2 regions of the Microbacterium sp. UBA7513 genome follow, and region 1 is predicted to be linked to the other one. Evidence: riboswitches for the same ligand, from Rfam matches in the RefSeq annotation. Region 1 holds a riboswitch; the other holds the start of a gene.
The links. Region 1 has a riboswitch for thiamine pyrophosphate ahead of thiM (hydroxyethylthiazole kinase). Riboswitches for the same ligand answer to the same signal wherever they lie in the genome.

Region 1 (7,475 bases):
CCGGGCGGCACTCAGCGAGCGGGGCGAGAACGCCCTCGTCGTGCTGCTCTGGGTCATGGTCATCTTCGTCGTGCTCGTGCTGCTCCTGAGCTGGGTGCAGCGCGTACTCGAGAACAAGTGGAGGATCGCGCGATGAGTTCCGTCCTGTTCGACGTCCCGGGCCCCCGCGCGGTTGCCCGCAACCGGATCATCGGTGCCGTCACGATCCTGGTCGTGCTCGCCGTGCTCGGCTGGGTGGTCTGGCGCCTGTATGCCACCGGCCAGTTCTCCGCGGAGAAGTGGAACATCTTCACGTACTCGGCGGTCTGGGTGCGGTTCGGGGAGGGGCTGCTCAGCACGCTCTCCGCGTTCGCCGTCGCCGGTGTCGGCTCTCTGGTCCTCGGTTTCATCCTCGGCATCGGCCGCCTCTCCGAGCACGTCTGGGTGCGTGAGCCGGTGCGGTGGATCATCGAGATCATGCGGGCGATCCCCGTCCTGATCCTCATGATGCTGCTGTACTACGGCCTCCCCGTGATCGGCATCAGGATGCCCCCGTACTACGCGGTCGTCATCGCGCTCATCGTCTACAACGGCTCGGTGCTCGCGGAGGTGCTGCGCGCCGGGATCGAGTCGCTGCCGCGCGGACAGAAGGAGGCCGGTTACGCGATCGGTCTGCGCAAGACCGGGGTCATGTACTTCATCCTCATCCCGCAGGCCGTCCGGGCGATGATGCCCGTGATCATCGCGCAGCTCGTGGTGGCCCTGAAGGACACCGCGCTCGGCTTCATCATCACGTACAAGGAGCTGCTGTACGTCATCAACCAGATCGGCAACCAGGCGCCCTACGGGTCGCCGCTGATCCCCGCCGCGATCGTCGGCGGCTCGATGTACGTCGCGGTCTGTCTGGTGCTCTCCTACATCGCCTACCGCATGCAGCGTCGGGCGAAGCGCTCGGCCAAGGCCGGGCCGGACGAGGCGGACCCTCGCCAGCACGACGGGGAGACGAACACGTCGCTCATCGTGGCGCAGCGCGGGCTGGGCAAGTTCGACGCCAACAGCTCCGGCGCTTCCGGCCTCTGAGCCGCCACCGGCGCGGGACGCCCGTCCCGCGCCGGTAGACTCGACTCCCGTGTCAGAGTCTCCGGAAATCACCCCCGAAGCGGTCGAAGCCGCTGTCGCCGACGCCCTCGCGGCGATCGACGCGGCCGCCGACACCGCCGCGCTGAAAGCCGCCCGTGCGGCGCACGTCGCGGAGGGATCGCCGCTCGCGGTCCTGAACGCCTCGATGCGCCAGGTCGCCCCCGAGAACAAGGCCGCATTCGGCAAGCTCGTCGGCCAGGGCCGCGGTCGTGTGAACCAGGCGCTCGCGGCGAAGGAGGCCGAGCTGGCCGCCGCCGAGGTCGCCGCGCGCCTGGAGGCCGAGCGCGTCGACATCACCGCCGTCCCGTCGCGGACGCGCGTCGGCGCCCGGCACCCGCTCGCTCTCCTGCAGGACCACGTCGAGGACATCTTCGTCGGCATGGGGTGGGAGATCGCAGAGGGGCCGGAGCTCGAGCACGAGTGGTTCAACTTCGACGCCCTGAACTTCGACGTCGATCACCCCGCCCGCCAGGAGCAGGACACCTTCTACGTCGACCCGACCTCGCGCCACCTCGTCATGCGCACGCACACGAGCCCGGTGCAGGTGCGGTCGATGCTGAACCGCGAGGTCCCCATCTACGTGCTGTGCCCGGGCCGCGTGTACCGCACGGACGAGTTCGACGCCACGCACCTCCCGGTCTTCACGCAGTTCGAGGGCCTGGTCGTCGACAAGGGCATCACGATGGCGCACCTCAAGGGCACGCTCGACCACTTCGCGAAGCAGCTCTTCGGCCCGGAGGCCAAGACCCGCTTCCGCACGAACTACTTCCCCTTCACCGAGCCCTCCGCCGAGCTCGACCTGTGGCACCCGACCTTCAAGGGCGGCGCGCGCTGGATCGAGTGGGGCGGCTGCGGCATGGTCAACCCGAACGTGCTGCGCGCGGCCGGGATCGACCCGGAGGTGTACAGCGGCTTCGCGTTCGGTATGGGCATCGAGCGGGGCCTGATGTTCCGCAGCGATGTGCAGGACATGCGCGACATGGCCGAGGGCGACGTCCGTTTCAGCGAGCAGTACGGGATGGTGGTGTGATGCGCGTCCCGCTTTCGTGGCTGCGTGAGTACGTCGATCTGGCAGCGGAGGCCACGCCCGAGGACGTCCTCGCGGCGCTGGTGACCGTCGGCTTCGAAGAGGAGGACGTGCACCGCTTCGACATCACGGGTCCCGTGGTGGTCGGCCAGGTCGTCTCGCTCGAGCCGGAGCCCCAGTCGAACGGCAAGACCATCAACTGGTGCCAGGTCGACGTCGGTCCCGAGCACGGCGGCGTCCGCGGGATCGTCTGCGGCGCGCACAACTTCGGCGTCGGCGACAAGGTCGTCGTGACCCTGCCCGGCGCTGTCCTTCCCGGGCCGTTCCCCATCGCCGCCCGCAAGACCTACGGTCACGTCTCCGACGGCATGATCGCCTCCGCGCGCGAGCTGGGGCTCGGCGACGAGCACAACGGAATCGTCGTGCTGAGCGACCTCGGGATCGATGCCCCCGTCGGCACGGACGCGATCGCGCTGCTGGGCCTCGACGACGTCGCGGTGGAGATCAACGTCACGCCGGACCGCGGCTACGCCTTCTCGGTGCGCGGCATCGCCCGTGAGTACTCCCACGCCACGGGGGCGGCCTTCCGCGACCCCGCCGAGCGCGACTTCGCCGAGCTGCAGCCCGGTTCCGGACACACGGCCGTGGTCGACGACCAGGCGCCGGTGCGCGGCCGGGTCGGCGCAAGCGAGTTCGTCACCAGGGTCGTGCGCGACGTCGATCCGTCGCGGCCCACCCCGCCGTGGATGATCGCGCGCCTGAGCCTCGCAGGCATGCGTCCGCTGGGTGTGCTCATCGACATCACGAACTACGTCATGCTCGAGCTCGGGCAGCCGCTGCACGGCTACGACCTCGACAAGCTCACGGGCGGCATCACCGTCCGTCGCGCGACGCCGGGGGAGAAGATGACCACGCTCGACGGCGTGGAGCGGAAGCTGCACGTCGAAGACCTCCTCATCACCGACGACTCCGGTCCCATCGGCCTCGCCGGTGTCATGGGCGGCGGCACCACCGAGATGAGCGACACCACGCGGAACGTGCTCATCGAGGCGGCGACCTTCGACGCGACGACCATCGCCCGCACGGCCCGCCGGCACAAGCTCCCGAGCGAGGCGTCCAAGCGCTTCGAGCGGGGCGTCGACCCGCTGATCCCCTTCGTCGCGGCCCGGCGCGCAGCCGACCTCATGGTCGAGCTCGCCGGTGGCACGCTCACGGAGGAAGGTGGCGCGCTCTTCGCCGAGGTCTTCGTCGCCGAGATCGAGCTCCCGCGCGGCTTCGTGCAGGGGCTGATCGGCGTCGACTACACCGACGACGAGATCACCGGCGCACTCACGACGATCGGCGCGGAGGTCACCGCGGCGGAGAACGGCTGGACGGTCATCCCGCCGACCTGGCGCCCCGACCTCACCGACAAGTGGACGCTCGCCGAGGAGGTCGCCCGCATCCACGGGCTCGACCGCATCCCCGCGGTGCTGCCGACTCCGCCGTCCGGTCGCGGCCTCACGGCCCACCAGCAGGGGCGTCGACGCGTGGCGAACGCTCTCGCGGCCGCGGGGTTCGTCGAGACTCCGGCGTTCCCGTTCACGAGCGAGGCGCAGAACGATCTGCACGGCTCCGCGTCCGGCGAGCACCTGCCCAGCATCCGCCTCGCGAACCCGCTCGACGGGCAGGTGCCGTTCCTGCGGCGCTCGCTCATCCCCGGTCTGCTGCAGACCGCGCACCGCAACATCTCGCGCGGGCTCACGGATCTTGCGCTGTTCGAGACCGGCGCCGTGTTCGTCCCTGAGCCCGGCGTGGAGTACGGCACCGCCGAGGTCCCGCCGCTGGGTGTCCGACCCTCGGATGAGGTGCTCGCCGCGCTCGACGCCTCCATCCCGCCGCAGGAGCGTCACGTCGCGGTGCTGCTGACCGGCAATGTGTCGCCGCGTCAGCCGGGTCGTGCCGCCGAAGCCGCCGGGCTCGTCGAGGCGCTCGACGCGGTCCGCGTGATCGGGGCCGCCGCGGGCATCGAGATCGACGTCGTGCAGACACAGCGCGCCGCACTCCACCCCGGACGCACCGGTGCGCTCGTCGCCGGGGGCGAGGAGGTCGGCTACGTCGGCGAGCTTCATCCGGCCGTCGCCGAGGAGGCCGATCTGCCGGGTCGCGCCACCGTGCTGGAGCTGGACCTCGACCGGCTGCTCACGCTCGCCGGAGGACGCATCGTGGCAGCATCGCTCTCCACGTTCCCGGCCGCGACGCAGGACGTCTCGCTCACGCTCCCGGCCGAGGTGCCGGCGGGCGAGGTCCGCGCGGCTCTCGCCGAGGGCGCTGGCGCGCTGCTGGAGTCCGTCCGGCTCGTGGACGACTACCGCGGCGAGGGCGTGCCCGAGGGATCGAAGTCGCTGACGTTCGCCCTGCGCTTCCGCGCCGACGACCGCACGCTGACCGCCGCGGAGGCCTCCGAGGCGAAGATGGCGGGCGTCGCCGTCGCCGCGGAGCGCTTCGGCGCCGCCCTCCGCGACTGATCCTGATGCCGTGCGGGTTCCTCGGGAGGTCGCGCGGCATCAGGCGTTCGCGTGGCATCAGGTGACAGCAGTGCCGGGGGCCTGTGCTCGCGTCATGGCCTGTGTTCGCGGGGTGGCCTGTGCTCGCGTGAGGGTCTGTGCTCGCGTGATGGCCTGTCCTGCCGCTCCGCTCTGAACGGAGACCCTTCCCCCGAGTCGTCGATCCTGATGACATGGGCACATGACGGATGTGCTGATCCTGGGGGGAACCGGATGGCTGTCGGGGCGCATCGCCGCGCAGGCGCTCGGGGCGGGGGCGACCGTGACCTGCCTGGCCCGCGGCGGGCGGCCGTCGCCACCGGGAGCGACCCTCGTGCTCGCCGACCGCGACGACGAGGACGCCTATGACGTCGTCTCGCGCACCGACTGGGACCACGTCGTCGACGTCTCCTCCCGCGTCGATCACGTCTCCGGGGCGGTCCGCGCACTCGGCGACCGTGCCGCCCGGTGGACGTACATCTCGTCGATGTCGGTATACCACGACGACGAGACGGTCGGGACCGACGAGTCGGCCCCGCGGCACCCGGCGGCGCAGGCCGGTGAGGACGACGACTACGCGCGGGAGAAGGCCGCGGCGGAGGACGCCGTGCAGGAGAGCCTCGGTGACCGTGCGCTCCTCGTCCGTCCCGGCCTCATCGTCGGCGACGGCGACCCCAGCGATCGCTTCGGCTACTGGGCCGCGGCGTTCCTCCGGGCCCTGGACGAGCCGGTTCTGCTCCCGCCGCTCGACGGGCGCGGGGCGCAGATCATCGATGTCGAGGACGTCGCCGCCTTCGTCCTGTCCGCCACCGTCACCGGTGCCGTGAACGCGACCGGCGACGTGCGCGAGCTGGATGACGTGCTGCAGACCGTGCGCGCGGCCACCGGGCACACCGGGCCGCTCGTCGTCGGCACGGAGGAGCGTCTCGTCGCGGAAGGCGTCGCCTACTGGGCGGGACCGCGGTCGCTGCCGCTGTGGCTGCCACCCGGGATGCGCGGGTTCATGACCCGCTCGAACGCGCGGTATCGCCGCAGCGGAGGCACGCTCCGCCCCCTCGACGAGACGGTGGAACGCGTCGTGGCGGACGAGCGCGAACGGGGCGTGGACCGGGAGCGCCGCGCCGGGCTCACACGGACGGAGGAGCGGGCGTTGCTCGACGCCCTCGCTCGCTAGACTGCGAGGCAGTGACACGGGGTGCCGCATCCGCGGCTGAGATCACACCCGTCGAACCTGATCTAGTTCGTACTAGCGAAGGGATGTCGCCCATGAGCGATCCTGTGCGTCCGCAATCCGTCCTCGACCTCGCCGTCACGGCGGGAAGGCTGCGGGAGGAGGTCAGGGCTACGCCACCGTTGACGCACTGCGTCACGAACGCCGTGGTGACGGGGTTCACCGCCAACGTGCTGCTGGCGCTCGGGGCGGCGCCGGCCATGGTCGACATCGTCGGCGAGGCCGAGCCGTTCGCCGCTGCCGCCTCGGGGCTCCTCATCAATCTCGGCACGCCGACCCCGGAGCAGCGGGAGGCGAGCAGGGAGGCCGTGGCGGGAGCGCGCGCCGCCGGCACGCCGTGGGTGCTCGATCCCGTCGCGATCGGCACCCTCCCGGTGCGGACGGCCTTGGCCCACGAGCTGGCCGCGCTGCGCCCCACCGCCCTCCGCGGCAACGCGTCGGAGATCCTCGCGCTGGCCGGACACAGCAGCGGCGGCCGGGGTGTCGACGCGACGGACGGGACCGAGGCGGCGGCAGCGGCGGCGCGGGAGCTCGCCGACCGGCACAGCTCCGTGGTCGCCGTCTCCGGTCCGGTCGACCTCCTCACCGACGGGGAACGGGTGATCCGCATCGCCAACGGGCACGAGCTGCTCACGCGGGTGACCGGCGGCGGCTGCGCGCTGGGGGCCGTGATGGCGGCCTTCCTCGGGGCGGCCCGCGGTACCGGGACCGACGCGCTGACGGCGGTAGCCGCGGCCACCCTCGTCTACACGGTCGCGGCCGAGCAGGCGGCGGAGACCTCCCGCGGACCAGGCAGCTTCGCCGTCGGACTGCTCGACGCCCTGTCCGCCGTGACGCCGGGGGACCTCCGTGCCCGCGCCCGCGTCGAGGAGGAGGCCCGATGACCGTCGACCTGTCCCTCTACCTCGTCACCGATCGGTCGCTGTGCGGCGTACGCGGGGTGGTCGAGACGGTCCGCGAGGCCGTGGCGGGTGGGGTCCGCATCGTGCAGCTCCGCGACAAGGAGGCGACGGACGAGGAGACCGTCGACCAGCTCCTTGCTCTGTCCGCTGCCATCGACGGTCGCGCGCTGCTCGTCGTGAACGATCGCCTCGATGCGGCCGTCGAGGCCCGTCGCCGCGGTGCCAGGGTGGACGGGGTGCACCTCGGCCAGGCGGACGCCTCGGTGCTCCGCGCGCGCGAGCTCCTCGGCCCGGAGGCCCTGATCGGGCTCACCGCGAACACCTCTGCCCATCTCGATGCCGTGAACGCGCTGCCGCCGGGGACGGTCGACTACCTCGGGGTCGGCGTGATCCGCCCCACGCGCACGAAGCCCGACCACCCGGACCCTCTCGGCATCGCCGGCTTCGCCGCCTTCGCCGCGCGCAGTGCGCTGCCGTGCGTCGCGATCGGCGGGGTGGACCTCGACGACACGGGGGCGTTGCGCGCGGCCGGTGCCGCCGGGATCGCGGTGGTCTCGGCGCTGTGCGCGGCGGACGACCCGCGGGCCGCCGCCGCGGCCTTCCGTCGGCGGTGGCTCGGACGGGCGGTGCCGCATGTGCTCAGCATCGCCGGCAGCGATCCGTCCGGCGGC
Region 2 (7,475 bases), on a different contig from region 1:
GCCGTCGCGGGAAGCGACTCGGAATCCGGGATGACGTGTCGCGGTGCGACGGTGGCCTCACCCGGCCGCGTGAAGAGCGGCTGGTCGTCGGCGGAGGAGATGCTCATGGGACGTCCCTTTCGGTCGGTGTCGATTGGCACTGTCTCCAGCGGACGCTAGACCGGCCACTCGCGCCACCTCTACGGGCCCTCGTCCGAAAGGGGTGAGGGTCAGGACGGCCCGAGGATGAAGTTCCAGGCGCCGGTCGCGACCGCAGCGGCGATCGCCGTCGCGGAGATCGCGGCCCCGACGGCGAGCAGAATCCACTCCGGCGCGCCGAAGCGCGACTCCCGCGCCCACGTCCGCCGTCCCGCCGCCCCGAAGCCGCGTGCCTCCATCGCGGTCGCGAGCTTGGCGCCGCGGCGGATCGACAGCACGAGCAGGGCGAAGGCCATGCCGAGGAAGCGGCGGATGCGTCCGCGGTCGGCGACGCCGCGCGCCCGGCGGGCGAGCTCGAGGGCGCGCCAATCGTCGAGGAACAGTCCGGCCATGCGCAGGCCGGCGAGCGCACCCAGCACGAAACGGGCCGGAAGCCGAAGGATCTGCCCGAGGCCGTCGGCGAGGTCCGTGGGATCGACCGTGATGAAGAGCACCACCGAGGGCAGGGCGATCGCGAGCACCCGGAGCATCGTGGCGACGGCGAGCGCGAGCGACCCCTCGCTGATGCGGAGCACGAACCAGTCGACGTAGACGGCGCCGCTCGTCTCGCCGTAGAGGGCGATGGTGAGACCGGTCAGCGGCGCCGCGAGCCAGACCGGCCACGTGCGCACCCAGAACTCCCGCCAGCCGATGCCGGCGAAGAGGAACAGCACCGCCTCGAGCACCAGCGCGACAGCCGCCGACACCGGGTCGAGGGTGAGGACCAGCGGCACGGCGATGAGCGCGCTGACCCCGAGCTTCGCGACCGGATTGATCCGGGCGACGACGCCGGTGCGGGTGGGCGCGGGGGCGAGAGCCGTCATGCCGACGCCCCCAGCGCGAACCGCGTGGCGTGCAGGGCGCGCACCACGTCGAGATCGTGGGTGATGGTGACGATCGCGGAGCCCTCGTCCCGCAGGGCGGCGAGCATCGCGACGAGCTCGGCCCAGGTGCGGGCGTCCTGACCGAACGTCGGCTCGTCGAGGATCAGCACCCGGGGTCGCGTGGCGATCGCGGCCGCGACCGTGAGCCGGCGCTTCTCTCCACCCGAGAGCGTGTACGGATTCGCGGCCCCCAGATGCGCCAGCCGCAGCCGGTCGAGCAGCTCGTCGACACGGGCCTCGATCTCGCCTTCGGAAAGACCCAGGGCGCGGGGGCCCACCGCGAGCTCCTCGCGCACCGTCTTGCCGAGGAGCTGATGTTCCGGCTCCTGGAACACCATCCCGATCCGCGTGAGGAGCTCGCGGGAAGCCCAGCGGATCGGCGACGGATCCGCCCCCTGCGCGAGCACCGGGGCCGCGGACACGGCGCCGCTGACGGGAGGGAGGAGTCCGGCGAGGGTCAGACCCAGCGTGGACTTGCCTGCACCGTTGGGCCCGGTGATCGCGACCGCTTCACCCGCACGCACCTCCAGGTCGATGCCGTGTGCCACCGGACGTCCCTTCACCCGTGCGACCGCGAGGCCGCGCGCCGACAGCAGCACCTCCCCGGGGGCCGCCCGCGGTGCCGACGGCTCGGCGGGCGGCCGGCCGGGCACCCAGACGCCGTCCGCGGCCAGGCGCTCGCCCTGCGCACCGAGCACATCCGCGGGAGTGCCGTCCGCCACCACCCCGCCGGCCCCCAGCACGATGACCCGCGTGAGGAGCGGCAACCACACCTCGAGCCGATGCTCCACGACCACGAGGGTGGCGGGACGCGTGGCGAGCATCCGCTCCACCGCCTCCCTGACCTCGCGCACGCCCTCCGGATCGAGGTTCGCCGTCGGCTCGTCGAGCAGCACCAGCCCGGGGCCCATCGCCAGCATGCCGGCCAAGGCGAGGCGCTGCTTCTGACCGCCGGAGAGCGCCGCGGTCGGGTGATCGAGCGGCACGTCCAGTCCGACGCCGGCCATCGCGGCCTCGACGCGGGGCCAGATCTCGGCACGCGGCACCCCGAGGTTCTCGCACCCGAAGGCGACGTCATCGCCGGCACGGGCGAGGATCACCTGCGAGTCGGGGTCCTGGAGCACGAGCCCGGCCCGCCCGCGGGCCGCCGCGGCGGGTTCGCCATCGACGAGCAGCGCGCCTTCGCTCTCCCCCTCCTCCTCACCGCCGAGCACACCGGCGAGACCGTGCAGCAGCGTCGACTTCCCCGCGCCGGAGGCGCCGAGCACGAGCACGCGCTCGCCGGGCTCGATGCGGAACGAGACGTCGCGCAGCGCCCAGGCGAGGCGGCTCGCGTGTCGCCAGCCCCAGCCACGGGCCTCGACGCCGGCGGGAGCGAACTGCCCGGACATCAGACGCGGACGCGCGCCTCGCGCCCGGAGCCGAACCGGTCCAGAGCCCCGGTCGCCGCGATGCCACAGGCGAGCACCCACGACAGCGCACCGGCGATGACCGCCCCGGAGATCACGGTGCTCACGAGGTAGATCGTCGTGAAGGCGGGACCGGAGCCGGCATACCAGAGGACGAGGTTGTTGATGCCGCCCGCGAGCGCGGCACCGGCCCCGGCGAGGATCGCGACGGGCAGCGACCAGCGGCGGTAGAAGAACAGCAGGAAGACCAGCTCGGCGCCGAGACCCTGCACGAGACCCGCCTCGAGCGTGAGGAAGCCGCCCCACTGGTTGCCGATGAGCGCCGAGACGACGGCGGCCAGCAGCTCGACGTAGATCGCGGCACCCGCCTTGCGGATGATGAGCCCGCCGAGCACACCCGCGAAGAGCCACGGGCCGTCGAGGAGCCCTTGGAGGCCGGGAAGCAACGGCTCGAGCAGGGCCTTCGGCCCCAGGTATCCGACGTTCCAGGCCAGGAAGATCAGACCGGCGGCGACACCGAGGACGCTGGCGACGACGATGTCGATGACGCGCCAGCGCAGGTAGCCTCGCGCCGGAGCGGCCGTGGTGTTCCTCGACGGGGATGCGGACGTGGACGTACTCATGTGAACTCCTCCCTGCGCTGGCATGACCCAGATCAGGTTCGACGGTCGAAGCGCGATTCGCTCCCTCTCAGCCCGGCTCGCCGGACTCCCGTGGTTGTGCTGTCGATCCTACCGTCCGCGCGTCCCGCCCCGCGCACGGCGGATTCGGGGGCGGATTCGGTACCGTAAGCGAGTGACCGCTTCCGATCCCCCTGAAGAGGCGTCCGGCGGCGTCGGCGTCGACGCGCGGCCCGAAGACTCCGCACCCGCATCCGCCGCGCCCGCGGTCGATCATCCGGGTCCGGTTCCGGAAGCCGCGGCGTGGGCCGATGCCTCGGCACCGCCGACCGCGCTGACCTGGGTGGACCCGTCGATCGTCGCTGCGGCCTCATCGACGCCCGAGTTCGATGCCTCGGCCGGCACGGAGGAGGAGACGGGATTGCTGCGCGACGCCCGGCTGCGGCCCGCGTTCGCCGGACCCGGCCTGCTCGTCCCCCTCGGCGTCCTCGCCGGCCTCGTCGCCTCGTACGCCGGCACCACGCTGCTCTGGCCGCTGCATGAGATCGCCCCGACCGTCCAGGCGGTCGAGTTCACCCCCGTCGCCGCCCCCACCGCCGCGCTCGCCTGGCCGGCGGTCGGCGACGGGGCGGTCGGCATCGCCGGGATGACCACCGCGGCGTCGACCACCGCTCCGGTGAGCATCGCGAGCATCACGAAGGTCGTCAGCAGTCTCATGGTGCTGGACCGGCTGCCGCTGGCCCCCGGCGAACAGGGCCCGGAGTTCTCCTTCACCTACGCCGACAGCATCCGTTACTGGGACTATCGGATCGCCAATCAGTCAGCGCTCGATGTGCCGGTGGGCGGAGTGCTGACCGAGTACCAGCTTCTGCAGGGCACCCTGCTCGGTTCGGCGAACAACTACATCGACCGGCTGGCGTCGGAGATCTGGGGGTCCGACCGCGAGTTCGCCGCCGCGGCCGAGGTCTGGCTCGGCGAGCGCGGACTCTCCGGCATCACCGTGGTCACGCCGTCCGGATTCGACGAGCGCAACGTCGCCACCCCGGAGGCCCTCGTGGCCCTGGGCGAGATGGCGATGCGGAATCCGGTGTTCGCCGAGATCGTGGGCACCCGGTCCGTCGACCTGCCCGGGGCCGGGACGGTCGAGAACACGAACGGCATGCTCGCCGATCCGGGAGTCGTCGGCATCAAGACGGGCACCCTCGTCGGCTGGAACCTGTTGACCGCCAAGGACGTCGTCATCGGCGACGCGACGGTCCGGCTCTACGCCGCGGCATTGAACCAGGAGGACGACGAGGCGCGCCTCGCCCTTACCCGCGCCCTGTTCGCTCAGACGGAGGCAGCGTTGCAGGCCCAGGGCCCGGCCGTCCCGGCAGGCACGGTGGTCGGGCGCGTCCTCACCGTCTGGGGCGAGCGCGTCGATGTGGTCGCCGGTGAGGACGCCGATGTCGTGCTGTGGAACGGAGCGAGCGCGACGGCGACGCCGGTGTTCGATCTCGGAGAGGAACGCGAAGCGGACGGGACGGTCGGCACCCTGACCACGACCGGTCCCGTCGACAGCACCGAGACCGCCCTCGTCCTCGACGAGGACCTGGAGGGTCCGAGCCCGTGGTGGCGACTCACCCACCCCCTCGAGCTCTTCGGCATCGCCGGAGACGACTGAGCGCTGACGAACGACGCCCCACTCCGGATCCGGAGTGGGGCGTCGTTCGTGAGGCGGGTCAGGACGGAGACGTGGAGCCGTCAGCGCCGTCGTCGAGGAGTGCCCGAGCCGCTGCGGTCTCGGCCGCCGGGAGCTGGGCGCCGACCGCCGCTCCGGCCACCGCGTCCGTCGCCTGCTCCTGCGCGCTCGCCTCCTCGTCCGCGTCGCCGGTCACGACGACCGGCGAGGAGCCGGTGAGCGCGGCTTCGGCGTCGAGGTCGGTCGCCGCCTGCTCGAACTGCGACTGGTACAGGCGCCAGTACGCACCCTGTGCGGCGATGAGCTCGTCGTGCGTGCCCTTCTCCACGATGTCGCCGTGCTCCATCACGAGGATGAGGTCCGCGTCGCGGATGGTCGACAGACGATGCGCGATGACGAACGAGGTGCGCCCCTGCCGGAGCGCGGCCATCGCGTGCTGCAGCAGCAGCTCGGTGCGGGTGTCGACCGCCGATGTGGCCTCGTCCAGGATGAGGATCGACGGCTGCGCCACGAAGGCCCGTGCGATCGTGATGAGCTGGCGTTCACCGGCCGAGACGTTCGACGCGTCCTCGTCGAGCACGGTGTCGTACCCGTCCGGAAGGGCGTGCACGAAGCGGTCGACGTAGGTCGCCTTCGCCGCGGCGAGCACCTCCTCGTCCGTCGCGGTCGAGCGCCCGTAGCGGATGTTCTCGCGGATGCTCCCGGCGAAGAGCCAGGGGTCCTGGAGCACCATGCCGGTGCGGGACCGCAGCTCGTCGCGCGTGATGGTCGAGATGTCCTGACCGTCGAGCGTGATCCGCCCGCCGCTGAGCTCGTAGAACCGCATGATGAGGTTCACGAGCGTCGTCTTGCCGGCGCCGGTCGGCCCGACGATGGCGACGGTCTGTCCCGGTTCGACGCGGAACGACAGATCGGTGACGAGCGGCCGCTCCGGCGAGTAGGAGAACGAGACGTTCTCGAACTCGATCACGCCCTCCCCCTCGCGAAGCGCGGGGGCATCAGGATCGTCGGCCTCCTGCTCGTCGGCATCGAGCAGGCCGAACACCCGCTCCGCCGACGCGGTGCCGGACTGCACGACCGCGGCCATGCCGCCCAGCTCCGACAGCGGCTGGGTGAACTGCTGCGAGTACTGGATGAAGGCCTGCACGTCGCCGAGGCGCAGCTGCCCGCTCGCGACCATGAGGCCACCGAGCACCGCGATGCCGACATAGGTCAGGCTGCCGACGAAGGTCATCGCGGGCATGATGATGCCGGAGAGGAACTGCGCCTTGAAGCTCGCCTGGAACAGCTCCTCGTTCTCGGCCTTGAACTTGTCCAGAGCGTCCTGCTCACGGCCGAACACCTTGACCAGCGCGTGGCCGGAGAAGGCCTCCTCGACCCGGGCGTTGAGCCGGCCGACCTTGCGCCACTGCGTGCCGAAGGCCTTCTGCGAGCGCGGTCCGATGACGCCGAAGATCACGCCCATGAGCGGGAGTGCCACGAGCGCCACGAGGGCGAGCTGCCACGAGATCGAGAACATCATCACGAGCACGCCGATCACCGTCAGCACGGCGGTGAGGGCACCGGACAGCGACTGCTGCATGGTCTGGGTGATGTTGTCGATGTCGTTCGTCACGCGGGAGATCAGCTCGCCGCGCTGCACCTTGTCGAAGTACGCCAGCGGGAGCCGGTTGATCTTCGCCTCGACGGACTCCCGCAGGCGCCACATGGTCCGGACCATGATGACGTTGATGACGTACCCCTGCAGCCAGCTGAGGAAGGCGGCCACGACGTAGATCGCCAGGACGGCGGCGATCACCCAGCGCAGCGCGTCGAAGTCGATGCCGTCGCCGACCCGGAAGTCGCCGAGCGCTCCGACCTGATTGGCGAAGTCGGTCTGTCCGGCGTCGCGCAGGGCGTCGACCACCACGTCCTGCGGCGTCCCTGCCGGGAATCCCGGGAAGTCGCCGCTGGGCTGGCCGAGCTGGATGGAGATGAAGCCGCGGTAGACGATGTTCGTCGCCTCGGCGAGCACCTTCGGGGCGGCGACGGTCAGCACGACCCCGATCGCTCCGAGGATCGACACGAAGACGAACCAGACCGCGGAGGGCTTGAGCAGCCCGATCATGCGGGCGAAGCTCGGACCGAAGTGGTCGGCCTTGCCCGGTGCGACGCTGTCCCAGTCGCCGGAGTTCTGCCGTGCCTGCTCGGCGAGCTCGGCCTCGTACTGCTCCTCGGCAGTGAGCTCCCGCTCGGTCGTGGGCGCGGCGGCCGCACCCCGTCCGCGACGGCGCCGGGTCTCGGCCCCCTGGGTCCCGGAGCTTGCCCCCTGGGTCCCCGAGCTTGTCGAAGGGTCCTGCTCGCTCATGCGTCCACCCCCAGCTGCGACTCGACGATCTCCCGGTAGGTCTCGCTGGTCTCCAACAGCTCCTCGTGCGTGCCGACTCCGACCATCGTGCCACCCTCCAGCACCACGATGCGGTCGGCATCGGTGATGGTGGAGATGCGCTGCGCGACCACGATCTTCGTCACGTGCGGGAGCTCCCGCCAGAGCGCCTGTCGCAGCCGGGCGTCCGTGGTGAGGTCGAGCGCGGAGAACGAGTCGTCGAACACGAGCACCTGCGGCCGGTGGACGAGGGCGCGCGCGATCGCGAGGCGCTGTCGCTGGCCGCCGGACACGTTCGTGCCGCCCTGGGCGATGCGGGAGTCGAGGCCGTCCGGCATC

Region 2: linked by a shared signal. The riboswitch ahead of B2W79_RS08470 (ECF transporter S component) and the one ahead of thiM (hydroxyethylthiazole kinase) in region 1 are both predicted to bind thiamine pyrophosphate.

Annotation. Positions count from the first base shown of each region.
Region 1 covers NZ_DLNJ01000039.1:14,447-21,921, reverse strand. The annotation lists gene B2W79_RS17560 (amino acid ABC transporter permease) at 1-136, shown strand, start outside; gene B2W79_RS17555 (amino acid ABC transporter permease) at 133-1,059, shown strand; gene pheS (phenylalanine--tRNA ligase subunit alpha) at 1,109-2,149, shown strand; gene pheT (phenylalanine--tRNA ligase subunit beta) at 2,149-4,653, shown strand; gene B2W79_RS17540 (NAD-dependent epimerase/dehydratase family protein) at 4,874-5,845, shown strand; TPP riboswitch at 5,853-5,946, shown strand; gene thiM (hydroxyethylthiazole kinase) at 5,938-6,786, shown strand; gene B2W79_RS17530 (bifunctional hydroxymethylpyrimidine kinase/phosphomethylpyrimidine kinase) at 6,783-7,475, shown strand, end outside.
Region 2 covers NZ_DLNJ01000016.1:8,237-15,711, reverse strand. The annotation lists gene B2W79_RS08485 (glutamate decarboxylase) at 1-107, opposite strand, end outside; gene B2W79_RS08480 (energy-coupling factor transporter transmembrane component T family protein) at 210-1,001, opposite strand; gene B2W79_RS08475 (ABC transporter ATP-binding protein) at 998-2,452, opposite strand; gene B2W79_RS08470 (ECF transporter S component) at 2,452-3,093, opposite strand; TPP riboswitch at 3,084-3,195, opposite strand; gene B2W79_RS08465 (D-alanyl-D-alanine carboxypeptidase family protein) at 3,266-4,753, shown strand; gene B2W79_RS08460 (ABC transporter ATP-binding protein) at 4,812-7,118, opposite strand; gene B2W79_RS08455 (ABC transporter ATP-binding protein) at 7,115-7,475, opposite strand, start outside.